DNA from 3 places in the Klebsiella sp. M041 genome. Region 3 is predicted to be linked to each of the others. Evidence: predicted binding sites of a transcription regulator. Region 3 holds the regulator's gene; each other region holds the start of a gene.
What was found. Region 3 encodes PhoB, which activates phosphate uptake and scavenging genes when phosphate is short. Its sites were predicted from a motif close to CTGTCATAAAACTGNCNNAT; they were not measured.
Positions count from the first base shown of each region.

Region 1 (9,656 bases), on a different contig from region 3:
GCCTGAACATCGCCGGCGGCATGATCGTGGTTGTGGGTTACGCGATGGTCATCAATATGATGCGCGCTGGCTACCTGATGCCGTTCTTCTACCTCGGCTTCGTCACCGCCGCCTTCACCAACTTCAACCTGGTGGCCCTGGGCGTGATTGGCGCGGTCATGGCAATCCTCTACATCCAGCTGAGCCCGAAATATAACCGCGTCGCCGGTGCCCCGGCTCAGGCGGCTGGTAACAACGATCTCGATAACGAACTGGACTAACAGGTGAGCGAAATGGTTGATATGACTAAAAATACCACCGAGAAAAAACTCACTCAGAGTGATATTCGTGGCGTGTTCATTCGTTCTAACCTGTTCCAGGGTTCATGGAACTTCGAACGTATGCAGGCGCTGGGCTTCTGCTTCTCTATGGTTCCGGCGATTCGTCGTCTCTACCCGGAGAACAACGATGCGCGTAAGCAGGCGATTAAGCGTCACCTTGAGTTCTTCAATACCCATCCTTACGTTGCCGCGCCGGTACTGGGCGTAACGCTGGCGATGGAAGAGCAGCGCGCCAATGGCGCAGAGATTGACGATGGCGCCATCAACGGCATCAAAGTCGGTCTGATGGGGCCGCTGGCCGGCGTCGGCGACCCGATCTTCTGGGGTACGGTGCGTCCGGTGTTCGCGGCCTTAGGCGCCGGGATCGCGATGAGCGGAAGCCTGCTCGGACCACTGCTGTTCTTTATCCTGTTCAACGCGGTGCGACTACTGACCCGCTACTATGGCGTCGCCTACGGTTACCGCAAAGGCGTAGACATCGTGAAAGATATGGGCGGCGGCTTCCTGCAGAAACTGACTGAGGGGGCGTCAATCCTCGGCCTGTTTGTCATGGGGGCGCTGGTTAACAAGTGGACGCACGTGAACATTCCGATGGTGGTGTCAAAAATCACCGGCTCTGACGGACAGGTTCACGTCACCACGGTGCAGACGATCCTCGACCAGCTGATGCCGGGCCTGGTACCGCTGCTGTTGACCTTCGCCTGTATGTGGCTGCTGCGTAAGAAAGTTAACCCGCTGTGGATCATCGTTGGCTTCTTTGTCATCGGTATCGCGGGCTACGCTGTCGGTCTGCTGGGTCTGTAATTTCCAGGTTGTACGCCGGGGGCTTGCCCCCGGCTTTTTTTTATCAGGAGGAACGCAAAGCAATGACATTCACGGACCTGGTGATCATCCTGTTTATCCTTGCGCTACTGGCCTACGCGGTGTATGACCAGTTTATTATGCCGAGGCGCAACGGCCCGGTGCTGCTGGCCATCCCCCTGCTTCGCCGCAGCCGCGTTGACGGCATGATCTTTGTCGGCCTCATCGCCATTCTGATCTATAACAACATCACCCAGCACGGCACCGCGATCACCACCTGGCTATTATCTGCGCTGGCGCTGATGGGACTCTATTTATTCTGGATCCGTACGCCGAAAATCATTTTTAAACCACGCGGCTTTTTCTTCGCCAACGTGTGGATAGAATATCAGCGAATTAAAGAGATAAATTTATCCGAAGACGGCGTACTGGTGATGCAATTAGAGCAACGGCGGCTGCTGATTCGCGTACGAAATATCGACGATCTGGAGAAAATATACAAACTTCTCGTTTCAACTCAATGAGTTAAAAATATAGCCAACGCTATGTTTTTTCAGATTTCGTCTGGGGAATTATATAGCCATGGCTATATTTCCCCCTCTGCCCTTCTGTTTTTCATTAACTATTTATTTACTTATAAATTCAAATGAAAATCGTTATCATTTGGTTATTAAAATAGCCCTCTTCAGTTATTGTTTTATATTCTAAAAATATGTTAAGGTTGCGCCCGTCGTTGGGGAGTAGCCGATTTCCTGCCCGTCAGGAAATGTACGTGTCAACATACTCGTTGCAAAACGTGGCACGTACGGGTTGAAGTGATTCAATCAGGCGAGACCATAGATACATCACTGCTGTACGTATTGCTCAGCCATTGAGCGGCTCCGCGTATATTTACTGGGGGCAGCGATGTGTCATATGGATTATCCCCGGTCAGGACAGGCACATGAATTTATCCGCAACCCTTCTTCTCGCTTTCGGCATGTCTATGGACGCCTTCGCGGCCTCTATCGGCAAAGGCGCCACCCTGCATAAACCCAAATTCTCAGAAGCTGTACGCACCGGGCTGATTTTTGGCGCCATTGAAACCCTGACGCCGCTGGTCGGCTGGGGACTGGGCATGCTGGCCAGCCAGTTTGTGCTCGAGTGGAATCACTGGATTGCTTTTATTCTGCTGGTGTTTCTCGGCGGGCGGATGATTGTCGAAGGGCTTCGCGGCGATAGCGACGAGGCGTGCGAGGCGCCTCGCCGGCATGGCTTCTGGCTGCTGGTCACCACCGCCTTCGCCACCAGCCTTGACGCGATGGCCGTCGGCGTCGGTCTGGCCTTCCTGCAGGTCAGCATTGTGACCACCGCGCTGGCGATCGGCTGCGCCACCTTTATCATGTCGACGCTGGGGATCATGGTGGGTCGCTTTATCGGCCCGCTGCTGGGCAAGCGGGCCGAAATTCTCGGCGGTATCGTACTGATTGGCATCGGCAGCGAAATTCTCTGGAGCCATTTCGCCGGTTAAGCTTTACTCCTCACGCTGCCAGCAATGGATCATAAAATCGGTCTGGCAGCCAAAGGTCGCCTGCTGACGCAGCGCGTCATGCACTTCGGCTTTGGCCCGCCACGCGAACGGCGTCATCTGCAGCAGGGCCTGCGCTTCACTTCCCGTCAGGGTCATCGGATAAGCCAGCTGCTGCTGAGCATCCAGGCGGAACCCCGGCATCGCTTCCGTCTTCAGCTCATGCAGGCGGATCTCATCGTAAATCAGCCCTTTCAGCTCCAGCAGATGGCGAGGGCCCGGCGTGGCAGTGATCACCCATCCGCCGGGCCGCACCACCCGCGCCAGCTCACCGGCGTTGCAGGGGGCGTAAATGCGCACCACCGCATCGAAGCTGTTATCGGAGAATGGCAGCCGCTGGCTGGAGGCGACGCAAAAATTCACCTGCGGATAGCGTTTCGCCGCCGCGCGGATTGCCGACTTCGACACGTCCAGCCCCCAGCTGCGGCTGGCGATGGCGGCAAATGCGTGGGTGTAATAGCCTTCGCCGCAGCCGATATCCAGTAATGCCTGAGGGGCAGCGTGCCGCAGTCGCTCAGCGATAGCGTCCCGCAGCGGCTGATAATGCCCGGCGTCGAGGAACGCCCGGCGGGCCTGCATCATCTCAGCGCTGTCGCCGGGATCGCGCGACCGTTTGAACTGCACCGGTAGCAGATTGACGTACCCCTCTTTCGCCAGATCGAACTGGTGCCGCTGCGGGCAGGAATAGTGATTGTCGCTACGGCTGAGCGGCGCGTGGCAAAGGGGGCAACTGTATGACATGACGGCTCCGGTGTCGCTGAAAGGGCGAAAGTGTAGCGCTATTCGCCCCTGCAGACCACTGTTACAGCGCCGGCGCCAGCGGGTGGCTGTCGTGCATAACGATCAGATTCTCTGCGCCTTGTGGCATGCCGTCCGGCATGACGTTCTCCAGCCGCAGGACATCGCCCATAATCTGGCTGAATACAGGGGCGGAAACGGCCCCGCCGTAATAGGAGCCATTGCTCGGGTCGTTCATCACTACAACCAGCGCGAACTGCGGACGGCTGGCGGGCGCCACGCCGGCGGTATAGGCCACATATTTGTCGATATATTTGCCGTCCGGACCGATTTTCTTAGCCGTCCCCGTTTTTACCGCCACCCGGTAGTCGCGCACCGCTGCTTTGGTACCGCCCCCGCCCGGGAGCGCCACGCTCTCCATCATATGCTCCACGCTGTGAACAATATTCTCCGGCATTACGCGCGTGCCAATCACCGGCGGATCAATGCGGGTGATCGACAACGGTCGTTGTATGCCGAAGCCGCCGATGGTGGCGTAAACGTGCGCCAGCTGGAGCGGGGTAACCATCAAACCATAGCCGAAAGCGAAGGTGGCGCGATCCAGTTGCCCCCAGTAACGACGATGCGGCATCAGCCCGGCGCTTTCGCCGGTCAACCCCAACCCCGTCGGCTCGCCGAAGCCGAAAGCCGTATAGGTGTCAATCAGATGCTGCACCGGCATGGCGAGCGAGAGATGCGATACGCCGGTATCGCTGGATTTCTGCAGGATGCCGGTCAGGCTCAGCTCCGGATAATAGCCGACATCGCGGATACGGTGGCCGTCGAGGACAAACGGATGAGTGTCCACGACGCTGTCCGGCTGGACAATCCCCTGCTGCAGCGCGGTCATGATCACCAGCGGTTTGACGGTCGACCCCGGCTCGAAGGTATCGCTGATGGCCCGGTTGCGAAAATCATCCAGCGTTGCGGCATCGCGATTGTTGGGATTGAAGTCCGGATAGCTGGCCATCGCCAGGATCTCGCCGGTATCGATTTTAATCAGCACCGCCGCCCCGGACTCGGCTTTATTCCAGCGAACAGCGTTGTCGAGGGCATCTTCCGTCACCGTCTGCAGGCGCTCATCGATACTCAGCTGCAGATTATGCGCCGGCACAGGCGGTACTTCGGTAATGTTCTCAATCACATTGCCATGTTTATCTTTCCGCACCAGACGTCGCCCGGGTTTACCGGTCAGCTGGGCGTTGAAGCTTTTCTCCACCCCTTCGATGCCCTGATTATCGACATTGGTAAAGCCCAGCAGATTGGCAGCCACATGGCCTGCCGGATAGAAACGCCGCGATTCATCGCGTAGGTAGACGCCTGGCAGATGCAGTTTATCAATCCACGCCGCCTGCTCGGGATTGATCTGCCGCGCCAGATAGAGAAAGCGGGCGTGAGGATGGCTCTGTACCCGCTGGGCCAGTTCCCCGAGGTTGAGATGCAGCGCTTCGGCCATCGCCTGCCAGCGGGGTCCGTAGCCGACGCCGCCCTTCTCCATGGTGGTCTGCGGGTCGATCCAGATTGCGCTGACCGGAACGCTCACCGCCAGCGGTCGTCCTTCCCGGTCGGTGATCATTCCCCGCTCAACCGCAACGGGCTCTTCGCGCAGAGAACGCATATCCTCTTGTTTTACCAGATTATCGGGGGAAATAATCTGCAGCCAGCCCACGCGGGCCAATAGCAGTCCCAGACAACCGAGTATGGCCACGCAGAGTAACCCGAAGCGAATCGGGGTAAAGCTGGCGGCGGACTTCATTTTTTTATTTAGCACCATAGCTCCGGCATTGTTTTGCAACCAACTGATTTAACAGAAAATTAGCAAAACAGACTGCTACACAATGCTAATAAAGTTGAGTATTTGCAACAAGACGCGACGAGAAGGGGAAAAATGACATGCTTTGCAATAAAAACGCAAAAGCCCCGCGCAGGCGAGGCTTTTATACAAGAAGAGTGGTCTTGTATCAGATAGCAGTTACGTTAACTGCAGCCGGACCTTTCTGGCCGTCCTGAATTTCGAACTCAACGTTCTGGCCTTCAGCCAGAGTTTTGAAGCCGTTACCCTGGATAGCGGAGAAGTGTACGAACACGTCTTTGCTGCCATCAGCCGGAGTAATGAAACCAAAACCTTTAGACTCGTTGAACCACTTAACTTGACCTTTAATCTTTGCCATTTGCAAAATTCCTTAGACTGTTTTCTTCGCCTGCTGGCGTTTACATAGATAAAACTGACACATAACTGCATGAGGCACTAATTTAAGGTTCGGCAGAGAAGCGGTATTCAACGACAACGTGTTTACTCAGGACTTCTTTACTGAAAATGCCACACATAAACAGAACTGTACCTCGTTTAACCCGAAAGGTGTTATCACACACTACGTAAATAATGGCAAGCCATTTTTAAACGTGTCTCGATCGTTCGCACAAATTATAAGGTAATCCTTTGATCGCCTGCACATTTATGCGTGTTTGTCGCCCCTGGCAAGGCGCTATGGCGGTTATCAATAACGCAAGAGCGCAGCCCGGTAACGGCAACTTTTTTACCATAGCTCAACAACTTCGCTTCGTCCAGGTATGTCCGTATACGAACTGCCAGTATACAGGCGACTGGCGGGCCGTGATGAATATTGATGCGCAAAATTCGTTATAACCCCAAACGAAAAATCGCTAAAGCGACGCCAGTGTAGTGATAATAAAACCTGTTAGTCGTCACGCTAAAAATAGTGCTAATTCTGCACCTTAATAATGAAAAAAAGATGACAGCGTCACGTTATCCAACAATAAACGCGGCGGGGATCACTTTATTTACAGCGTGTAAAAAAGGCGATAGTACATTGAGAAAGGAATAATGGAATAAGAATAAGATATTACCGCCCGCTATCATGCAGGTGCGCATCTTATGATGCACACCTGTCGAGGTACTTAGCGCTCTGCCACCAGGCGGATAAACTCGTCCTCCCCTTTCGCCTTACCGGCGACGGTCGGCTCAGCCACGTCCTCTTTTTCCGGCGCACTGGCTTCGCACAGGCGACGTAGCAGCGCATTCTGCCGCTTTTGCTGATCCAACAGCGCCTGCAGCAGTTCTATCTGCTCATTCGCCCGCGAGCTGGCGCGGTTGACGAAGAACCATAACAACAGACCGACAAGCAGCAGCGCCACAGACACGGCCAGCGATGCCAGATTTAAGATCCCAGGATTTAGTAACTCACTCATTTCACCACCTCAAAGAGAAGGCGTTCATTCTACCACCCGCGGCGCAGAAGGAAATCGGTCGTCAGAAAAATGTCTTACCACGGGATAAATTTGTTGATAGTGCAAATGCCGCTGAAAAACTGAACATCCTGGTCGCACATTACGTTAAGCATCTGAGTCCACAGCAACAGGCAGCCTGCTATGATGACTATCAGTAAAACCCACCGTAATTTTTTCACTCCACTCTCCGCATCAGTACTTTATGTCGCCAGGATAACACGGCCTTCTTAAACCGCGGCTAACTGTAATACGAAAGGCAAGTTTAGGAATCATCGACTTGTTTCAAAACGTGTTCGTGTCAAAATCACGGCAAGGATCTTACAAATAATGAGGCATCAATGCGATTAATCATTCGTACTATTGTCGTAGTGGCTATCTTATGGATTGGCGTATTATTAAGCGGCTACGGGGTATTATTCCACAGTGAAGAAAACGTCGGCGGTCTCGGCCTGAAGTGTCAATACCTCACCGCCCGTGGGGTCAGTACCGCACTTTATGTGCATTCCAATAGCGGCGTGATCGGCGTCAGCAGCTGCCCGCTGCTGCGTAAAAGCGCAACCGTCGTCGATAACGGCTAAGATCGAACCGGCGACCGCGACGATAGCGCCGCGGTCGCCGAATGCTTCAGCGCCGTGTCAGAAGGGGTAGTCGTTATATCCCATCTGCTCAGAAATCTTGCGCGCCGCCTGGTGCAGCATCGCCACATATTCATGCAAACGTTCTTCAGAGAAACGTAAGGTCGGGAAAGAGATACTCAGCCCGGCGATGACCACGCCGAAACGGTCGAATACCGGTACCCCGATGCAGCGTAGCCCCTCTTCCTGCTCTTCGTTATCTTCGCCATACCCCTGCTCGCGAACGCCATCCAGCACCTTCAGCAACTCAGCGGTACTGGTGATGGTCCGCTCGGTGCTACGTTTATACTCCACGCCGTCAAGGATCTGCTCCACTTCGCTGCGATCGCGCCACGCCAGCAGAACCTTGCCAATCGCGGTGCTGTACAGCGGGTTGCGACGGCCGATACGCGAGTACATCCGCAGGTTATACATTGAATCAATCTTGTGAATGTAAACAATACTGTCTTCATCCAGCGCGCCGAGATGGATAGTCTCTTTCGTCAGGCGGGAGAGTTCCCGCATCTGAATATCGGCGCTGCGCACCAGATCGACGTTCTGCAGCGCGCGCGCGCCGAGCTCGAACAGTTTGAGCGTGAGGGAGTATTTCTCAGACTCTCCCTCCTGCGCCACATAGCCCAGTGATTTCATGGTCTGTAAAAAGCGATAAACGGTGCTTTTCGACATCATGACGCGCTGGGACAGTTCGGTAATGCCAATTTCACGCTCTTCACCCAGCGCCTGCAGGATGCCGAAAACCTTCAATACCGAAGAGACAGAATCTGGCTGTTTATCCAAATCTGCACCTGCCATTTATCACCTCGTCGTAACTGTTTTATAAAATTTAGAACCGGTTTTTATTATAAATTCGCCGCCTCTGCGCCGCAATCATTCTTCTGCCACTTCGTTACAAATCTGCGACATACTGCGGAATAATCAATGCTAAACTCATCATTCAAAAAACCGTTTCATTCAAGACTTATATTCACCATGGATAAAAATTCATCCGATGGCGTGCCGCTGCCGCAACGTTATGGCGCCATTCTGACCATTGTGCTTGGGCTGACCATGGCCGTGCTCGACGGGGCTATCGCCAACGTCGCGCTGCCAACCATCGCCAGCGATCTTAACGCCTCGCCGGCGGCTTCAATCTGGATCGTTAACGCCTACCAAATCGCCATTGTTATCGCCCTGCTGCCGCTCTCTTTCCTCGGCGACATGGTCGGCTATCGCCGTATCTATAAGATAGGCCTGGTGGTGTTTATCTTTACCTCGCTGGCCTGCGCCCTGTCGCGCAGCCTCGAAATGCTGACCTTCGCCCGCGTCGCCCAGGGACTGGGCGGCGCCGCGCTGATGAGCGTAAACACGGCGTTGATCCGCCTGATTTATCCGCAGCGCTTTCTCGGTCGCGGCATGGGTATCAACTCCTTTGTCGTCGCCGTCTCTTCGGCAGCAGGCCCGACGATCGCCGCCGCCATCCTCTCCCTCGCCTCATGGCAATGGCTGTTTTTAATTAACGTGCCTCTCGGCATCGTCGCCTTTGTCCTGGCCATGCGCTTTCTGCCGCCCAACAGCGCGCGCAGCAAAATCGTCCGCTTCGATTTGCCGAGCGCCATCATGAACGCGCTGACCTTCGGGCTGTTGATCACCGCCCTGAGCGGTTTCGCCCAGGGCCAGTCCACGCAGCTGGTGCTGGCGGAGGTCGCCGCTATGCTGGTGGTAGGCTTTTTCTTCGTTCGCCGTCAGCTCACGATGCCCGTCCCGCTGCTGCCGGTCGATCTGCTGCGCATCCCGCTCTTCTCCCTCTCAATCTGCACCTCCATCTGCTCCTTCTGCGCACAGATGCTGGCGATGGTCTCTCTGCCTTTCTTCCTGCAGACGATGATGGGGCGCAGCGAAGTGGAAACCGGCCTGCTGCTGACGCCGTGGCCGCTGGCGACGATGGTGATGGCGCCGCTGGCCGGCTATTTAATCGAGAAATGCCATGCGGGGCTGCTGGGGGCCATTGGGCTGCTGGTTATGGCCTGCGGCCTGTTCGGTCTGGCGCTGCTTCCGGCGTCACCCACCGATCTGGATATTATCTGGCGTATGGCGCTGTGCGGCGCCGGCTTCGGGCTGTTCCAGTCGCCCAACAACCACACCATTGTCGCCTCGGCGCCGAGCCATCGCAGCGGCGGCGCCAGCGGCATGCTGGGCACCGCTCGCCTGCTCGGCCAGAGCACCGGCGCCGCGCTGGTGGCCCTGCTGTTCAACCTGCTCGGCAACAGCGGCACCCACACCGCCCTGCTGCTGGCCGGCATCCTGGCGACCGTCGCGGCGCTGATTAGC
Region 1 covers NZ_JCAXWU010000010.1:76,538-86,193, forward strand. Annotated here, with positions in the region: gene AC6CWS_RS14750 (PTS mannose/fructose/sorbose transporter subunit IIC) at 1-260, shown strand, start outside; gene AC6CWS_RS14755 (PTS mannose transporter subunit IID) at 273-1,124, shown strand; gene AC6CWS_RS14760 (DUF986 family protein) at 1,187-1,645, shown strand; gene mntP (manganese efflux pump MntP) at 2,065-2,631, shown strand; gene rlmA (23S rRNA (guanine(745)-N(1))-methyltransferase) at 2,635-3,429, opposite strand; gene ftsI (peptidoglycan glycosyltransferase FtsI) at 3,491-5,239, opposite strand; gene cspE (transcription antiterminator/RNA stability regulator CspE) at 5,427-5,636, opposite strand; partial or broken gene AC6CWS_RS14785 (DUF2627 domain-containing protein) at 5,722-5,793, opposite strand; gene AC6CWS_RS14790 (YebO family protein) at 6,385-6,675, opposite strand; gene mgrB (PhoP/PhoQ regulatory lipoprotein MgrB) at 6,750-6,893, opposite strand; gene AC6CWS_RS14800 (YobH family protein) at 7,053-7,292, shown strand; gene kdgR (DNA-binding transcriptional regulator KdgR) at 7,350-8,141, opposite strand; gene AC6CWS_RS14810 (MFS transporter) at 8,319-9,656, shown strand, end outside.
Region 1: kdgR (DNA-binding transcriptional regulator KdgR) is a predicted target of PhoB. The motif match lies at 8,233-8,252, and genes of this name have one in related genera.

Region 2 (9,656 bases), on a different contig from region 3:
TGCTCTACGGCGACGTGCCGCTGATCTCCGTCGAGACGCTACAGCGCCTGCGCGCCGCGAAACCGCAGGGCGGGATTGGTCTGCTGACGGTGAAGCTGGATGATCCAACCGGCTATGGCCGCATTACCCGTGAGAATGGCCAGGTGACAGGCATCGTTGAGCACAAAGATGCCAGCGAGGCGCAGCGCCAGATTCAGGAAATTAACACCGGGATCCTGATCGCCGGCGGAGCAGATCTCAAGCGCTGGCTGGCGAAGCTCACCAATAACAACGCCCAGGGCGAATACTACATCACCGATATCATCGCCATGGCGCATCAGGAAGGTCACGAGATCGTTGCCGTGCATCCCCAGCGCCTGAGCGAAGTCGAAGGCGTCAACAATCGCCTGCAGCTTGCGCGCCTGGAGCGCGTCTACCAGGCTGAGCAAGCGGAAAAGCTGCTGCTGGCGGGGGTGATGTTGCGCGATCCGGCGCGTTTCGATCTGCGCGGTACGCTGCAGCACGGGCGCGATGTGGAGATCGATACTAACGTTATTCTGCAAGGCAGCGTCGTGCTGGGCGATCGCGTGAAAATCGGCGCCGGCTGCGTGATTAAAAACAGCACTATCGGCGATGATTGCGAAATCAGCCCCTACAGCGTGGTGGAAGATGCCCAGCTGCAGGCGGCCTGCACCATCGGCCCATTTGCCCGTCTGCGCCCGGGCGCCGAACTGCTGGAAGGCGCCCACGTTGGCAACTTCGTGGAAATGAAAAAGGCGCGTCTCGGCAAAGGCTCCAAGGCGGGTCATCTGACCTATCTGGGCGATGCGGAGATCGGTGATAACGTCAATATCGGCGCGGGCACCATCACCTGCAACTATGATGGCGCGAATAAACATAAAACGATTATTGGCGATGATGTTTTTGTCGGCTCGGATACCCAGCTAGTGGCCCCGGTCACGGTTGGCAACGGCGTCACGATCGCCGCCGGCACCACCGTCACACGCAATATCGCCGATAACGAACTGGTGTTGAGCCGCGTACCGCAGGTCCACAAACAGGGCTGGCAGCGTCCGGTGAAGAAAAAATAAACAGGATTGTCGCCGGGGGTGAAAAACGCCCGGCGAACCAGGATGAGAGGGTCAATATAGATCCCCGTCCGCAGGCAGTACCATAACAATAACCCCACTCTCTACAAGGCTCGGGGCGCCCGGAAAACGGGCAAATACAGGTCAGCGACAACGCATGGCATATCGCCATTATCAGGAAATTTAACTATGTGTGGAATTGTTGGCGCAGTCGCGCAGCGTGATATTGCTGAAATCCTTCTCGAAGGTTTACGTCGTCTGGAATACCGTGGCTATGACTCTGCCGGTCTGGCGGTAGTCGACAGCGAAGGTCATATGACCCGCGTACGTCGCCTGGGTAAGGTACAGATGCTGGCTCAGGCGGTCGAAGAGCAACCGTTACACGGTGGTACCGGGATCGCCCATACTCGTTGGGCGACGCACGGCGAACCGTCTGAGAGCAATGCGCATCCGCATGTTTCTGAACACATTGTGGTGGTCCATAACGGGATCATCGAAAACCACGAGCCGCTGCGCGCACTGCTGCAGTCTCGCGGCTATGTCTTCGTCACTGAGACCGATACCGAAGTTATCGCCCATCTGGTGCACTGGGAGCTGGAACAAGGTGGTACCTTACGTGAAGCCGTGCTGCGCGCCATCCCGCAGCTGCGCGGCGCCTACGGCACCGTCATCATGGATACCCGCGACCCGGGAACTCTGCTGGCGGCCCGCTCCGGTAGCCCACTGGTTATTGGTCTGGGCATGGGTGAAAACTTTATCGCCTCCGACCAGCTGGCGCTGCTGCCGGTTACCCGCCGCTTCATCTTCCTCGAAGAGGGCGATATTGCGGAAGTGACTCGTCGCTCGGTGGTGATTTTCGATAAATCCGCTGCGCAAGTGAAGCGCCAGGAGATCGAATCCAATCTGCAGTATGACGCCGGCGATAAAGGTATCTATCGCCACTATATGCAGAAAGAGATTTTCGAACAGCCGAACGCGATTAAGAACACCCTGACCGGGCGTATCAGCCACGGCGAAGTCGATCTCAGCGAGCTGGGGCCGAACGCCAATGAAATGCTGGCTCAGGTCGAACATATTCAGATTGTTGCCTGCGGGACCTCCTATAACTCCGGGATGGTCTCCCGCTACTGGTTTGAAGCGTTAGCCGGCGTGCCGTGCGATGTGGAAATCGCCTCCGAATTCCGCTATCGCAAGTCCGCGGTGCGTCGTAACAGCCTGATGATCACCCTTTCCCAGTCCGGTGAAACTGCCGATACGCTGGCGGCGCTGCGATTGTCGAAAGAGCTGGGCTATCTCGGCTCGCTGGCCATCTGCAACGTGCCGGGCTCGTCGCTGGTGCGCGAATCCGATCTGGCGCTGATGACCAAAGCCGGAACGGAAATTGGCGTGGCCTCGACCAAGGCCTTTACCACTCAGCTGACGGTGCTGCTGATGCTGGTGGCGAAACTGGCGCGATTGAAAGGTCAGGATGCGTCCATTGAGCATGATATCGTCCACGGCCTGCAGGCGCTGCCGAGTCGTATCGAGCAGATGCTCTCTCAGGACAAGCGTATTGAGCAGCTGGCAGAGCGTTTCTCTGATAAGCACCATGCGCTGTTCCTCGGCCGCGGCGATCAGTATCCGATCGCCATGGAAGGGGCGCTGAAGCTGAAAGAGATCTCCTACATTCACGCGGAAGCCTACGCGGCGGGCGAGCTGAAGCACGGCCCGCTGGCGCTGATTGATGCGGAAATGCCGGTGATCGTGGTGGCGCCGAACAACGAGCTGCTGGAAAAACTGAAATCCAACATCGAAGAAGTTCGCGCCCGCGGCGGTGAGCTGTACGTCTTCGCCGACGGTGACGCCGGCTTCAACGGCAGCGACAACATGCACATCATTGAGATGCCGCATGTCGAAGAGACCATTGCCCCCATCTTCTACACCGTGCCGCTGCAGCTGCTGGCTTATCACGTTGCGCTGATCAAAGGCACAGACGTTGATCAGCCGCGTAACCTGGCGAAATCGGTCACGGTTGAGTAACGTATTACCTCTTTTGCAAAGGGCTGCCGGCGGCGGCCCTTTTTTATTTTCACCTGCTGTTTTTCGCCGATCTTGTGCGCAATATGTGGGATGGCGATAGACGACAACCGATCGTTTTGCACTGCGATTTGGCTGTCATAAAAAGAAAATTATTCCGTCATTGTATGGTCATGCTTGCAGGTAACCATTTGAGTTATAAGCGTATTATTTGACGCAAAATCCCTTCTCCCAGCCTGTCATAAAACTGTCATAATTCGTACATTTTACTGTCACCTCTTTGACCTATTTTGCTCACCATAGCCTCGAAACAATGATTTACGAATCCCAGCAGGAGACATTATGAACGTTATGCGTACCACCGTCGCAACAGTTGTCGCCGCGACCTTATCGATGAGCGCTTTCTCTGCTTTCGCAGCAGCAAGCCTGACTGGCGCAGGTGCAACTTTTCCTGCGCCGGTGTATGCCAAATGGGCTGACACCTATCAGAAAGAAACCGGCAATAAAGTGAACTACCAGGGTATTGGTTCCTCTGGTGGCGTTAAGCAGATTATTGCCAACACCGTTGATTTCGGTGCTTCTGATGCTCCGCTGGCTGATGACAAACTGACCCAGGAAGGTCTGTTCCAGTTCCCGACCGTGATTGGCGGCGTGGTGCTGGCGGTTAACCTGCCTGGCGTGAAATCCGGCGAGCTGGTGCTGGATGGCAAAACCCTCGGCGATATCTACCTGGGTAAAATTAAAAAATGGGATGACGAAGCGATCGCTAAACTCAACCCGGGTCTGAAGCTGCCGTCGCAGAATATCGCCGTGGTTCGCCGCGCCGATGGATCCGGTACCTCCTTCGTCTTCACCAGCTACCTGTCCAAAGTGAATGAAGAGTGGAAATCGAAAATCGGCGCAGGCTCTACCGTTAACTGGCCAACCGGTCTTGGCGGTAAAGGCAACGACGGTATCGCCGCCTTTGTTCAGCGTCTGCCGGGCTCGATTGGTTACGTCGAATACGCTTACGCCAAACAAAACAATCTGGCGTACACCAAACTGGTCTCTGCCGATGGCAAACCGGTTAGCCCGACTGAAGACAACTTCGCTAACGCCGCAAAAGGCGTTGACTGGAGCAAGTCTTTCGCTCAGGACCTGACTAACCAGAAGGGTGAAAATGCATGGCCGATCACCTCAACCACCTTCATTCTGGTGCATAAGGCGACTAACAAGCCTGAGCAGACCGCTGAAGTGCTGAAGTTCTTCGACTGGGCGTATAAAAACGGCGGGAAAGAAGCGAATGCGCTGGATTACGCATCGCTGCCGGAAAGCGTGGTTGAGCAGGTTCGTGCGGCATGGAAAACCAACGTCAAAGACAGCAGCGGTAAAGCGCTGTACTAACAGTAGATTTTTGACGAAGATGGCGGGGGGCGTTCAGCGCTGCCCGCCCTACGGTTCAGACTGTAGGCCCGGAAGCGAACGCCACCGGGCATTTATTCGAACAAGCTTTAATACGTAAAGAGTAATCTATGGCTGCAACCAAGCCTGCATTTACCCCTCCGGGGAAAAAGGGTGACATGATTTTCAGTGCGCTGGTAAAACTGGCTGCGCTGATTGTGCTATTGATGCTGGGCGGCATCATCGTTTCCCTGATCATCTCTTCCTGGCCGAGCATTCAAAAGTTTGGCTTTGCCTTTTTGTGGACCAAAGAGTGGGATGCGCCCAACGAAATCTTCGGCGCGCTGGTGCCGATTTACGGGACCCTGGTGACCTCCTTTATCGCGCTGCTGATCGCCGTACCGGTGAGCTTCGGCATCGCGCTGTTTCTGACGGAACTGTCCCCCGCCTGGCTCAAGCGTCCGCTGGGTATTGCGATTGAGCTGCTGGCCGCGATCCCGAGTATCGTGTACGGCATGTGGGGCCTGTTTATTTTCGCCCCGCTGTTTGCGACTTACTTCCAGGAGCCTGTCGGTAACGTCCTGTCGACTATTCCGTTCGTCGGCGCGCTGTTTGCTGGCCCGGCGTTTGGTATCGGTATTCTCGCCGCTGGCGTCATTCTGGCCATCATGATCATCCCTTATATCGCCGCGGTAATGCGTGATGTTTTCGAACAGACGCCGGTGATGATGAAAGAGTCGGCCTATGGCATCGGCTGCACCACTTGGGAAGTGATCTGGCGCATCGTTTTACCGTTCACCAAGAACGGGGTGATCGGCGGCGTGATGCTCGGTCTGGGCCGTGCGCTGGGTGAAACCATGGCGGTCACCTTTATCATCGGTAACACCTACCAGCTCGACAGCATATCGCTGTATATGCCGGGGAACAGCATTACCTCCGCGCTGGCCAACGAATTCGCCGAAGCCGAAACCGGTCTGCACGTGGCGGCGCTGATGGAACTGGGTCTGATCCTGTTCGTTATCACCTTTATCGTTCTGGCGGCGTCGAAGTTTATGATTATGCGCCTCGCGAAGAATGAGGGGGCACGCTAATGGCGACCATTGAAATGCAAAGCACCGCCGAGCTGGCGGAGTCTCGCCGCAAGATGCAGGCTAAACGCCGCATGAAGAACCGCATCGCCCTGGCGCTGTCGATGGCCACCATGGCGTTTGGTTTGTTCTGGCTTATCTGGATCCTGATGGCGACGATAACCCGCGGCTTCGACGGCATGAGCCTGGCGCTGTTTACCGAAATGACGCCGCCGCCGAATACCGCGGGCGGCGGTCTGGCCAACGCCCTCGCCGGCAGCGGCCTGCTGATCCTGTGGGCAACTATCTTTGGTACGCCGCTGGGTATCCTCGCTGGAATTTATTTGGCGGAGTATGGCCGCAAGTCGGTGCTGGCGGAAATTATCCGTTTTATTAACGATATACTGCTTTCCGCGCCGTCTATCGTGGTTGGTCTGTTCGTCTACACCATCGTGGTGGCGCAGATGCAGCACTTCTCCGGCTGGGCGGGGGTGATCGCCCTGGCGCTGCTGCAGGTGCCTATCGTTATTCGTACCACCGAAAACATGCTGAAACTGGTGCCGGATAGCCTGCGTGAAGCGGCCTATGCGCTGGGTACGCCGAAGTGGAAGATGATCTCGGCGATCACCCTGAAAGCGTCCGTCTCGGGGATTATGACCGGGATCCTGCTGGCTATCGCCCGTATCGCCGGGGAAACGGCGCCCCTGCTGTTTACCGCGCTGTCCAACCAGTTCTGGAGCACCGACATGATGCAGCCGATTGCCAACCTGCCGGTGACCATTTTCAAATTTGCCATGAGTCCGTTTGCGGAGTGGCAGCAACTGGCATGGGCCGGGGTATTGATTATCACCCTGTGCGTCTTGCTGCTGAACATCCTGGCGCGCGTTATCTTCGCCAAGAAGAAACACGGTTAATTTTTGCGGCGCAGCGACAGCTGCGCTGAATGAGGAAGAGATTGAGATGAGTATGGTGAATACAGCCCCGGGTAAGATTTCAGTTCGCAACCTGAACTTCTACTACGGTAAATTCCATGCCCTGAAGAACATCAACCTGGATATCACCAAAAACCAGGTGACGGCGTTTATCGGTCCGTCAGGCTGTGGTAAATCCACTCTGCTGCGTACGTTCAATAAAATGTTTGAACTGTATCCGGAGCAGCGCGCGGAAGGCGAGATCCTGCTGGATGGCGACAACATTCTGACCAACACCCAGGATATCGCCCTGCTGCGTGCCAAGGTTGGCATGGTATTCCAGAAGCCAACGCCGTTCCCGATGTCCATTTACGACAACATCGCTTTCGGCGTGCGCCTGTTTGAAAAGCTGTCCCGTGCCGATATGGATGAGCGCGTGCAGTGGGCGTTGACCAAAGCCGCATTATGGAATGAAACCAAAGATAAACTGCACCAGAGCGGGTATTCTCTCTCCGGCGGTCAGCAGCAGCGCCTGTGCATCGCCCGCGGTATCGCGATCCGCCCGGAAGTCCTGCTGCTTGATGAACCTTGCTCAGCGCTGGACCCGATCTCTACCGGGCGTATCGAGGAGCTGATCACCGAGCTGAAGCAGGATTACACCGTCGTTATCGTGACTCACAACATGCAGCAGGCTGCGCGTTGCTCCGACCATACGGCATTTATGTATCTTGGCGAGCTGATTGAGTTCAGCAACACGGATGACCTGTTCACCAAGCCCGCGAAGAAACAAACTGAAGATTATATTACTGGCCGCTACGGTTGATTTGCCCTTGTGCTTTCAGGCTCTCACCAGTTGGGCAATCAGGAGACACCATGGACAACCTAAATCTTAACAAACATATTTCCGGCCAGTTCAACGCTGAACTGGAGTATATCCGCACCCAGGTGATGACCATGGGTGGGCTGGTGGAGCAACAGCTTTCTGATGCGATCACCGCCATGCATAACCAGGACAGCGATCTGGCGAAACGCGTGATTGACGGCGACAAACAGGTCAACATGATGGAAGTGGCGATCGATGAAGCCTGCGTGCGCATCATCGCCAAGCGCCAGCCGACCGCCAGCGACCTGCGCCTGGTGATGGCGATCATCAAGACCATCGCTGAGCTGGAACGCATTGGCGACGTGGCGGATAAAATCTGCCGTACCGCGCTGGAGAAGTTTTCCCAGCAGCACCAGCCGCTGCTGGTGAGCCTCGAATCGCTGGGCCGCCATACGGTGCAGATGCTGCATGACGTGCTGGATGCCTTCGCGCGTATGGATCTCGACGAGGCGGTACGTATCTATCGCGAAGACAAGAAAGTCGACCAGGAGTATGAAGGCATCGTGCGTCAGCTGATGACCTACATGATGGAAGACTCGCGCACTATCCCCAGCGTTCTGACGGCGCTGTTCTGCGCGCGCTCCATCGAACGTATCGGCGACCGCTGCCAGAATATTTGCGAATATATTTTCTACTTCGTCAAAGGCCAGGATTTCCGTCATGTGGGCGGCGATGAACTGGATAAACTGCTCGCCGGAAAAGATCCGAAAGAGTAATAATCATTTTGTTTAATTCTGATAAATGGATTTATCAGAATTAGATATGATTCCTCCAGCGGCAGCGATATTGCTGCGATTATCGTCACAATTAACAGGCTGCCCGTTTGAGTTCTTCATTTTATCGCGTAACAATCAGTATCCACTGACTGAGCGCGCAAGCTCAGAATGTTTTAAACGGATTGTTACTGCGACAGCAGGCAAAACCTGATATTGCCCCCCCACGGCGGCGATATCAGGTTTTTTTATGTGCGCTAAGAATGACTTAATAAGGGTTGCTACCGCGATGCGCGGGCAAAACCTGAAGAGGATTATCTGTTTAGGCAGATCGTCTTCTTCGGGTTTTTTTGCTTTTTTCTCTCCGCAAAAATAACAGCCCTCGCGCCCTTAAGCGGTATGGATACAGCTATTAGAACCCGCGCGATGCTTGTCGCTGTCGTATTTATTTATGCCAACACTTATATAAGGGAATATTATGTTTAGAAAAACCAGGATCGCTTCGGCGATGGTATTGCTGGCGCCGCTTTGTTATTCAACCACGCTGTTCGCGAGCCAGTTGACGGTAGAGCAACGGCTTGAGTTGCTGGAAAAAGCGCTTAGCGATACGCAAAAAGAGCTCAAAAAATATCAGGACCAGGAGAGAAAAAGAGACCAGATTTGGGCCACATGGTCTTCGCCTGCAGAGAGCCAGAAGCGCACCGTCGCGGCGGCGGCAGGACCGAAAGCAGCAGTGAAACCGGATGCGGTACTGGTCAAAAATCAACAACCTGCCACAGACGGCGCGCCAGCCTACGGCGCGATGACGCTGAAAGACTTTAGCAAGTTCGTCAAAGATGAAATTGGCTTTAGCTATAACGGCTACTTCCGCTCGGGCTGGGGAACCGCCTCGCATGGCTCGCCAAAGTCGTGGGCCATTGGCTCGCTTGGCCGTCTGGGCAATGAATATTCCGGCTGGTTCGATCTGCAGCTGAAGCAGCGGGTGTTTCAGGAAGGCGATAAACGCGTCGACGCCATCGTGATGCTCGACGGGAACGTTGGCCAGCAGTATTCCACTGGCTGGTTTGGTGACAATGCCGGCGGCGAAAACTACATCCAGTTCTCGGATATGTACGTCAACACCAAAGGATTCCTGCCGTTTGCCCCGGAAGCCGATTTCTGGGTCGGCAAACACGGTGCGCAAAAAATCGAGATCCAGATGCTGGACTGGAAAACGCAGAGAACCGATGCGGCGGCTGGCGTGGGGCTGGAAAACTGGCAGGTAGGCGCCGGGAAATTCGATATCGCGCTGGTCCGGGAGGATGTTGATGACTACGATCGTTCTTTAAGCAATAAGCAGCAAATTAACACCAATACCCTCGATATCCGTTACAAAGAGATCCCGTTGTGGGATAAAGCCAGTCTGATGGTCAGCGGACGCTATGTCGCCGCCAACCAAAGTTCTTCTGAGAAATATAAAGAAGGCAATGAAGGCTATTATCCATGGAAAGATACCTGGATGGCCGGCACCTCGTTAACGCAAAAATTTGCTCACGGCGGCTTTAACGAATTTTCTTTGTTGCTGGCGAATAACTCCATTGCCAGCAGCTTCTCGCGCTATGCCGGATCCAGCCCCTATA
Region 2 covers NZ_JCAXWU010000002.1:349,269-358,924, reverse strand. Annotated here, with positions in the region: gene glmU (bifunctional UDP-N-acetylglucosamine diphosphorylase/glucosamine-1-phosphate N-acetyltransferase GlmU) at 1-1,070, shown strand, start outside; gene glmS (glutamine--fructose-6-phosphate transaminase (isomerizing)) at 1,257-3,086, shown strand; gene pstS (phosphate ABC transporter substrate-binding protein PstS) at 3,426-4,466, shown strand; gene pstC (phosphate ABC transporter permease PstC) at 4,595-5,554, shown strand; gene pstA (phosphate ABC transporter permease PstA) at 5,554-6,444, shown strand; gene pstB (phosphate ABC transporter ATP-binding protein PstB) at 6,491-7,264, shown strand; gene phoU (phosphate signaling complex protein PhoU) at 7,315-8,040, shown strand; gene AC6CWS_RS03700 (carbohydrate porin) at 8,516-9,656, shown strand, end outside.
Region 2: pstS (phosphate ABC transporter substrate-binding protein PstS) is a predicted target of PhoB. The motif match lies at 3,320-3,339, and genes of this name have one in related genera.

Region 3 (9,656 bases):
CGTCCAGCGCGTCCAGCGCCGTGTCCAGCGTTTCGCTGTCGAGGGTGCCGAAGCCTTCATCAAGAAACAGGGAATCAATCCGCGTCTTATGGCTCACCAGATCTGACAGCGCCAGGGCCAGCGCCAGGCTGACGAGGAAACTTTCGCCACCGGAGAGGGTGCGGGTGTCGCGTACGGCGTCGGCCTGCCAGGTATCGACAACCTCCAGCTCCAGCGCTTCGCTGGCTTTGCGCTGCAGCAGATAGCGCCCGTGCAGGCGGTTAAGCTGCTGGTTTGCCAGCCAGACCAGATTATCCAGCGTCAGCCCCTGGGCGAATTTGCGGAACCGGTCGCCGGTGCTGGAGCCGATCAGCGAATTGAGATAGCCCCAGTCATCCGCCCGCTGCGCCGCCTCTGCAATCTGTCGCCCCAGCGCCTGCTGATGTTGACGGCTCTCTGTGTCCTGCCTGAGCTGCTGGCGGATCTCGCCCTGGCGGGTGGTGTTGTCCCGCAGCCGCTGCGCCAGGGCCTGCAGCTGGGTTTGCAGGGCGGGGATGTCCGCGTCCGTCCCTTGCGGACGCAGCGCCAGGTGCGCCTGCTGCTGACGGGTCGCCTGCTCGCAGAGCGCCGTCGCCTGCTGGAGCTGCTGCTCCAGCGTCTGTTTTAACTGCGCCAGCCGCTGGACGGTCTCGTCATCCAGCAGCGCGGCGAGAAACGCCTGCCGATCGCTAAAGCGGCTGGCGGCCAGGGCGGCGGTAAATTGCGCCTGCGACTGGTCCAGGCGCGCCTTCTCTTCGGTCTCCAGCTGCTGCTGGGCGACAAGCTGGCTGTGCAACGCCAGGCACTCCTCATGGATAGCGCGCCAGTTGTCGGGAACCACCGGCTCAGCTTCAGCCTCTGCCTCGTCGCTGGCTGGCAGCGTCTCCAGCAGCGGCTGCAGGGCGGCAATCTGCTCCTGAATGGCGCCATGCCGGGTCTGTTGCGCCTGCCACTGGGCAAATTCGCTTTCGCGAGCGTTCAGCCAGGCGGCTTCTGTCCCTTCTTCCGGCAGGTTCAGCGTCAGGGTCTGCAGGGCGCTTTCCAGCCCCTGGCGCGTGGCCGTCAGCTGCTGCTGAGCCTGGCGCGCCAGCGCCTCCTGATCGTTAAGCTGGCTCTGCAGCATCAGGCGCTGGCTGAGCTGGTAGAGCTGTTGCTCGTAGCGCTCCTGCTCCTGTATCCAGTCGTTTATCTCTTGCGCAATATCCCGCGTGACCTGAAGAGAGGCGCAGGTTTCCTGCCACGCTTTAGTGAGCGCTTGCTCTTCCTCAGCGAGCCGCCCGGCCGCTTCGGTTTCACGCTGGAGCTGCTGCGTCAGGGCGTTGACCTGCCCGAGGATCAGCAGACCTTCTTCTTTCAGCGCGGCGACCTCTTTTTCCAGCGCATCGCGGCGGCGCTGGTTATCCGTGACCGTCAGCGAGGCGTATTGTTCAATCGCCGGGTGTTCACAGGAGCCGCACAGCGGGCAGGGCTTACCGGCCTCAAGCCGGGCGCGGTAACCCTCCAGATCTTTAATCGTTTCTTCCCGCTGGCAGAGCGCCTTCAGGTCGAGATAGTGCTGGTTTTTGTCTTTGTACTGCTCCCGGCGCTGCGCCAGGGTGGCGTTGAGTTTTGCCTGCTCCGCCTGCGCCTGCTGTACGCTTTCGGCGTTCTGGCGCAGACGCTTGCGCAGCAGCTGATGCTGTTCATGAAGGGAGAGCAGCCGCTGGCGCAGCGGTCGCGACTGGGTTTGCTGCGCCATCGCCGCCGCAACGTCATCGGCGGTCAGCGACAGAGGGCTGGCCGGCAGATCGGCCAGCTTCTGGCGCAGCGCGGCCAGGCGGGTGGTCTGGGCCGTCAGCTGCTGATTATCCCGAGTCAGCTGCGAAAATTGCGCCCGCCAGCCGGCGATCTCCTGGCCCCATAAGCGAAATCGCTCATGGGCCGCCAGCCACTGCGCCAGGTCGGCCAGTTCAGCCTGACGCTGCCGCTGGGCATGCACGGCGCTACGGCGAATGCGCGCGCGCAGCGCCGTGCTGGTAAGTAAGCGAGCATTCACTTCATTGATTCGCTGGCGGGTTTGCGCCAGGCCTGCCGCGTGCTCCTGTTGCCGCTCCCATAAGGGGCGCAACTGGGCGGCGGGCTGGGCCAGCTCAAGCCTGGCGAGCGCCGGTGCGGCGTCGGCCAGCGCCTGACGGGCCTGCTGCTGGCCGCTGACCGCCTGCTGCTGCTGCTGCGCCAGCTCATCGCGACGCGTTAGCCACTGAAGCTGCTGCTGCTGGTTTTGCTGCTGCGCCAGCAGGGCTTTCTCTTCGTCAGTAAGTACCTGCAAACTTTCCTGCAGCGCCTGCTGCTGGGCCTCCGTCAGCAGGACGATGCCCGCCGCCTGGGCTTCGAACTTCTCCAGCGTATGGCGAGCGGCTTTGTGCTGCTCATAGACCATCGCCGAAATCTGACCGTAGATTTCCGTGCCGGTCAGCTCCTCCAGCAGCTCCGCGCGATCGCTCGGCTTCGCGTTCAGAAAGGCGGCAAATTGCCCCTGGGAGAGCAGCATCGAGCGGGTGAAGCGGCCATAGTCGAGGCCGGTGAGCGTCGCGGTTTGCTCCAGCTTATCCGAGACCTTATCGGCGAGGATTTTGCCGTCGGCGCAGCGCGCCAGCTCGACGCGGGGCGCCTGCAGGTTGCCATCTGGCTGGTTACGCGCCCGGTTCTGGCTCCAGAAGGCGCGGTAGGCGATGCCTTTCACTTCAAACTCCACCTCCGCCAGACACTCGGCGGTATCGCGGGTCATCAGGTCATTTTGCGACTGGGAGACTTTATTCAGGCGCGGCGTCTCGTGATAGAGCGCGAGGCAAATGGCGTCGAGCAGAGTGGTTTTCCCGGCGCCGGTGGCGCCGGTAATGGCGAACAGGCCGTTGCTGGCGAACGGCTCGGCGGTAAAGTCTATCTTCCATTCCCCTTTCAGGGAGTTGAGGTTTTTCAGACGCAGACTGAGGATTTTCATGCGTTTTCGTCCTCCGCGGTGAGCGTATGCAGCGTATGAGCGAACAGCTCGTGCAGCCGTGCGCGCTTCTCATCGTCAATCTCGGTCAGCGCCAGCCGGCGCTCGAACACCTCTTCCACCTTCAGTTCGCTGAGGGTCTCCCGCTGGGCGTTGAGCAGTATTTTCTCGCGCTGCTCGCGGCTGCGGCGCACCAGCAAGACTTCCACCGGCAGATCCTCCGTCAGCGCCTGAATATGACGCTGAATATCGTGCAGGTACTCCTCGGTGGCGATTTCGATATCCAGCCACACCGGCGGGTCCTGTTCAACGCCGCGCCACTGCGCCAGCTGGGCGGTGATGGCGGCCAGATCGCCTTTGATGACCGCCAGCGGCTGGGTGACGGGCACCTCAAGGGTCTCCACGGCGCTGAGTCGCCCATCGCTAAAGCTCACCAGATGTACCGATTTCGCTTTACCGGTTTCATCAAAGCTCAGCGGCAGCGGCGAGCCGCTGTAGCGGATGTGCTCGCAGCCGCCAACCACCTGCGCCCGGTGAATATGGCCCAGCGCAATGTAGTCGGCAGGGGGGAAGTGCTGCGCCGGGAAGGCATCCAGCGTGCCGATATAAATGTCGCGAACGGCATCGCTTTTGCTGGCGCCGACGGTGGTCAGATGGCCGCTGGCAATGACGGGCAGCGGCCGATCGCCGCGCAGGGCGCAGGCCTGCTGATACTGCTCCTGATAATAGTCGCTGATGGCGTGCAGCAGCTGCTGCTGTTTTTCCCGACCGGAGTGGCCGGCCTGGCTGGTCACCAGCTCGCGCGGGCGTAAAAACGGCACCGGGCAGAAGATAGCGCCTGGGGTGCCGTCGCGCCGCGGCAGCTCAATGGGCGGGCAGCCGGCGTTCGCCACGACGGTGGTGTGTAAAAAGGCGAGGATATCGCGGGATTCATTAAGCATCGCCACCGAATCGTGGTTGCCCGCCAGCACCACCAGGCGACAGCCGGTCTGCTGCAGCTGGACGACAAAGCGGTTATACAGTTCGCGAGCGTAGCTCGGCGGCGATCCGGTATCAAAAATATCGCCGACCACGATGATGGCGTCGACTTCATGCTCCTGCGCGCGGGCCAGCAGCCAGGTCAGGAAGGCGTCATGTTCGGCCGCACGGCTTTTGCTGTAAAAATTCTGGCCCAGGTGCCAGTCGGAGGTGTGAAGGATGCGCATAAATCTTCCCTAGCGAAAAAAGCATGAGCGGCAGTATACCATTTGTCGGAGAGGGGTAAGTCCGCGTCATGCTTCAAAATACCCGATCGTCAGACGGTCATTTTTTTCATAAATCTGTCACAAAAGTGACGCATAATGACGCCGCACTTCTATACTGATGGCTAAAAAACACAGGGTAAATAATGGCGAGAAGAATTCTGGTCGTTGAAGATGAAGCTCCAATCCGCGAAATGGTCTGCTTTGTTCTGGAGCAAAATGGCTTTCAGCCTGTCGAAGCGGAAGATTATGACAGCGCGGTGAATCAACTCAATGAACCCTGGCCTGATTTGATTCTCCTTGACTGGATGCTGCCGGGCGGTTCGGGGCTGCAGTTTATTAAGCTGCTCAAGCGCGAGGCGATGACCCGGGATATTCCGGTGGTGATGCTGACCGCGCGCGGAGAAGAAGAGGATCGCGTTCGCGGCCTGGAGACCGGGGCGGACGACTACATTACCAAGCCTTTCTCACCGAAGGAGCTGGTGGCGCGAATCAAAGCGGTGATGCGCCGTATTTCGCCGATGGCGGTGGAAGAGGTGATTGAAATGCAGGGGCTGAGCCTCGATCCCTCATCGCACCGGGTGATGACCGGCGAAAGTCCGCTGGACATGGGGCCAACGGAATTTAAATTATTGCACTTCTTTATGACCCATCCGGAGCGGGTGTACAGCCGCGAGCAACTGCTGAACCACGTCTGGGGAACCAACGTCTATGTGGAAGACCGCACGGTAGACGTCCATATTCGCCGCCTGCGTAAAGCGCTGGAACACAGTGGCCATGATCGCATGGTGCAAACGGTTCGCGGCACGGGGTATCGTTTCTCCGCCCGTTTCTGAATTTTGACAGGAGTGTGACCCGTGCTGGAACGGCTGTCATGGAAAAGGCTGGCGCTGGAGCTCTTTTTAGCGTGTATTCCGGCCCTGATTCTGGGGGCGTTTGTGGGTCATTTGCCGTGGTTTTTACTGGCGGCAGTGACCGGTTTGTTGATTTGGCATTTCTGGAATTTGATGCGCCTGTCGTGGTGGCTGTGGGTGGACCGGAGCATGACCCCTCCGCCCGGCCGCGGCAGCTGGGAGCCGCTGCTATATGGTCTGCACCAGATGCAGATGCGTAATAAAAAGCGTCGACGTGAGCTGGGAAGCCTGATCAAGCGCTTTCGCAGCGGGGCGGAATCCCTGCCGGACGCGGTGGTCCTGACCACGGAAGAGGGGGCCATTTTCTGGTGTAACGGTCTGGCGCAGCAGATTTTAAACCTGCGCTGGCCGGACGACAGTGGGCAAAACATTCTTAACCTTCTGCGCTATCCTGAGTTCGCCAACTACCTGAAACAGCGTGATTTTTCAAAGCCGCTCAATCTGGTGCTGAATAATGCCCGTCATCTGGAAATTCGCGTGATGCCCTACAGCGACAAACAGTGGCTGATGGTGGCGCGCGACGTGACGCAGATGCATCAGCTGGAAGGGGCGCGGCGTAACTTTTTCGCCAACGTCAGCCATGAGCTGCGCACCCCGCTGACGGTGCTGCAGGGCTATCTGGAGATGATGCAGGAGCAGGTGCTGGAAGGGGCGACCCGTGAAAAAGCCCTGCACACCATGCGTGAGCAAACCCAGCGTATGGAGGGGCTGGTGAAGCAGTTGCTCACGCTGTCGCGTATTGAAGCGGCGCCGGCGCTGGCGATGAATGACCGCATCGACGTGCCGATGATGCTGCGGGTCGTGGAGCGCGAGGCGCAGACCCTCAGCCAGGATAAGCAGACGCTGATTTTTACCGTCGATGAGCAGCTCAAGGTGCTGGGCAACGAGGAACAACTGCGCAGCGCCATTTCTAACCTGGTCTATAACGCGGTGAACCACACCCCGCCGGGCACCGAAATTCGCGTCAGCTGGCAGCGAACGCCCCAGGGGGCGCTGTTCAGCGTCGAGGATAATGGGCCGGGCATTGCGCCGGAGCATATTCCCCGTCTGACCGAGCGCTTCTATCGGGTGGATAAGGCTCGCTCCCGGCAAACCGGGGGCAGCGGCCTGGGGCTGGCGATCGTCAAACACGCGGTCAACCATCATGACAGCCGGCTGGAGATCGACAGCACGGTGGGCAAGGGAACCCGTTTTAGCTTCCTGCTCCCGGAACGATTAATTGCCAGAAACGACGCCTGAGCGGCGCGCTGTCAGCTTATCTTGCCAATGACCAGCTTCGGCTGGTCATTTTCCCTGGCAGTCGTTTTTCTCTCGCCTATTTAATGAACGCGCGCTGCTTTTTTGTTCGCATGATAAGCCACGGGTTTTCCATCAATATGGTAAATGATTCTGGCGTGAAACTGATAACCAGCATAATCATCTGCTTTTGCGATCGTGCCTTGCTTTAAAACGTTATAAGCGTTTAAATTGCGCCTGCGTAGTCGATGACAGACTGCTTTTGCGTGGTAATACCAAAAACAATTCTTTCCCACGCCGCTTCGGGAGCATATCTCGCTGAGTTTACCGGCAATCGCCGCTGTATCGTCCCTGAGAGGGTAGCGCGGTATTTTTCCATTTTTTTACAACACCACATCCACAGGCAGTAATGAATTTATGACCCATCAGTTAAAATCTCGCGACATCATAGCGTTGGGCTTTATGACCTTCGCGTTGTTCGTTGGCGCAGGCAACATTATTTTCCCGCCGATGGTTGGCTTACAGGCGGGCGAGCACGTCTGGACGGCGGCGATCGGCTTCCTGATCACCGCGGTGGGTCTGCCGGTGCTGACGGTGGTGGCGCTGGCGAAAGTCGGCGGCGGCGTTGAAAGCCTGAGCACCCCGATTGGTAAAGTGGCTGGTATCCTGCTGGCGGTGGTGTGTTATCTCGCGGTGGGACCGCTGTTCGCGACCCCGCGCACCGCGACCGTCTCTTTTGAGGTCGGGATTGCGCCTTTGACCGGCGACGGCCCGCTGCCGCTGCTGATCTATAGCGTTATCTACTTCGCGCTGGTGATCCTGGTCTCGCTCTATCCGGGCAAACTGCTGGATACGGTGGGCAATTTCCTGGCGCCGCTGAAAATTATCGCCCTGATTGTGCTGGCGGTCGCCGCTATTGTCTGGCCGGCAGGCCCGATCAGCGACGCGCTGGAAGCGTATCGTACCGCGCCATTCTCCAATGGCTTCGTCAACGGCTACCTGACCATGGACACTCTCGGCGCGATGGTGTTCGGGATCGTGATTGTCAATGCCGCACGCTCCCGCGGCGTCAGCGAAGCGCGTCTGTTGACCCGCTACACCGTCTGGGCGGGCCTGATGGCAGGCGTCGGTCTGACCCTGCTGTATCTGGCGCTGTTCCGTCTGGGCTCTGATAGCGCCACCCTCGTGGACCAGTCCGCTAACGGCGCGGCGATCCTCCACGCCTACGTGCAGCATACCTTCGGCGGGGCGGGCAGCTTCCTGCTGGCGGCGCTGATCTTCATCGCCTGCCTGGTGACGGCGGTGGGCCTGACCTGCGCCTGCGCCGAATTCTTTGCCCAGTATCTGCCGTTCTCCTATCGCACGCTGGTCTTTATCCTCGGCCTGTTCTCGATGGCGGTCTCCAACCTCGGTCTGAGCCACCTGATTCAGGTGTCGATTCCGGTGCTGACCGCTATCTACCCGCCGTGTATCGCACTGGTTGTATTAAGCTTTACCCGCAGTTGGTGGCATAATTCGTCCCGTGTTATCGCGCCGGCCATGTTTATCAGTCTGATGTTTGGTATCATTGACGGGATTAAGTCATCGGCGTTTGCCGCTATCCTGCCGGCCTGGACCGCGCGTCTGCCGCTGGCGGAGCAGGGCCTGGCCTGGCTGATGCCGACCGCCGTGATGGCAATTCTCGCGGTGATCTGGGACCGTGCCGCCGGACGTCAGGTGACCTCCAGCGCGCACTAACCGGCGTTGAGGACAAGCGTTTAACCACGGGACTTCGGGTTCCGTGGTTTTTTATTTTTTGTGTTAAACGGCATTGAAAAACCACGATGGAAAGTAGTAACAAGCTTAAGCGCGGGCTAAGCACCCGGCACATTCGCTTTATGGCCCTGGGTTCCGCCATCGGCACCGGGCTTTTTTACGGTTCAGCCGACGCGATTAAAATGGCCGGACCCAGCGTACTGTTGGCCTACATTATCGGCGGCGTCGCGGCATATATCATTATGCGCGCGCTCGGTGAGATGTCGGTGCATAACCCTTCCGCCAGCTCATTCTCCCGCTATGCCCAGGAAAACCTCGGCGGACTGGCGGGGTATATCACCGGCTGGACCTACTGCTTTGAAATCCTGATTGTCGCCATCGCCGACGTCACCGCCTTCGGGATCTACATGGGCGTCTGGTTCCCGACGGTGCCGCACTGGATCTGGGTGCTCAGCGTGGTGCTGATCATATGCGCCGTCAACCTGATGAGCGTCAAGGTGTTTGGCGAGCTGGAGTTCTGGTTCTCGTTCTTCAAAGTGGCCACCATCATCATCATGATCCTCGCCGGGTTCGGCATCATTATCTGGGGGATCGGCAACGGCGGCCAGCCGACGGGGATTCATAACCTGTGGAGCAACGGCGGCTTCTTCAGCAACGGTTGGCTGGGAATGGTGATGTCGCTGCAGATGGTGATGTTCGCCTACGGCGGTATCGAAATCATCGGCATTACCGCCGGTGAGGCGAAAGATCCGGAGAAATCCATTCCACGCGCCATCAACTCGGTGCCGATGCGCATTCTGGTGTTCTATGTCGGCACGCTGTTCGTCATTATGTCTATCTATCCGTGGAACCAGGTGGGTACCGACGGCAGCCCTTTTGTCCTGACCTTCCAGCATCTGGGCATTACCTTCGCGGCCAGCATTCTTAACTTCGTGGTCCTGACGGCCTCGCTGTCGGCGATTAACTCCGACGTGTTCGGCGTGGGCCGTATGCTGCACGGCATGGCCGAGCAGGGGAGCGCGCCGAAGGTGTTCGCCAAAACCTCGCGTCGCGGTATTCCATGGGTGACGGTGATGGTGATGACCATTGCGCTGCTGTTTGCGGTATACCTCAATTACATCATGCCGGAAAACGTCTTCCTGGTGATCGCCTCGCTGGCCACCTTCGCCACCGTGTGGGTGTGGATTATGATCCTGCTGTCGCAGATTGCCTTCCGCCGCCGTCTGTCGCCGGAGGAGGTCAAGGCCCTGAAATTCAAAGTCCCCGGCGGGGTGGCGACCACGGTTGTCGGCCTGGTGTTCCTGGCGTTTATTATCGCCCTGATCGGCTATCATCCGGACACCCGCATTTCGTTGTATGTCGGTATGGCGTGGATTGCGCTGCTGCTGCTGGGCTGGGTCTTTAAGACCCGTCGCGATCGCCGCCTGGCGCAGGCTCAGTAATCGACATCGCCCCGGTCAGCATCGCGCGACCGGGGCGGCTTGCCGACCCGCGTCCTCCCCCGTTATCCTCCCC
Region 3 covers NZ_JCAXWU010000005.1:290,279-299,934, reverse strand. Annotated here, with positions in the region: gene sbcC (exonuclease subunit SbcC) at 1-2,998, opposite strand, end outside; gene sbcD (exonuclease subunit SbcD) at 2,995-4,200, opposite strand; gene phoB (phosphate response regulator transcription factor PhoB) at 4,383-5,072, shown strand; gene phoR (phosphate regulon sensor histidine kinase PhoR) at 5,094-6,389, shown strand; gene brnQ (branched-chain amino acid transporter carrier protein BrnQ) at 6,804-8,123, shown strand; gene proY (proline-specific permease ProY) at 8,210-9,583, shown strand.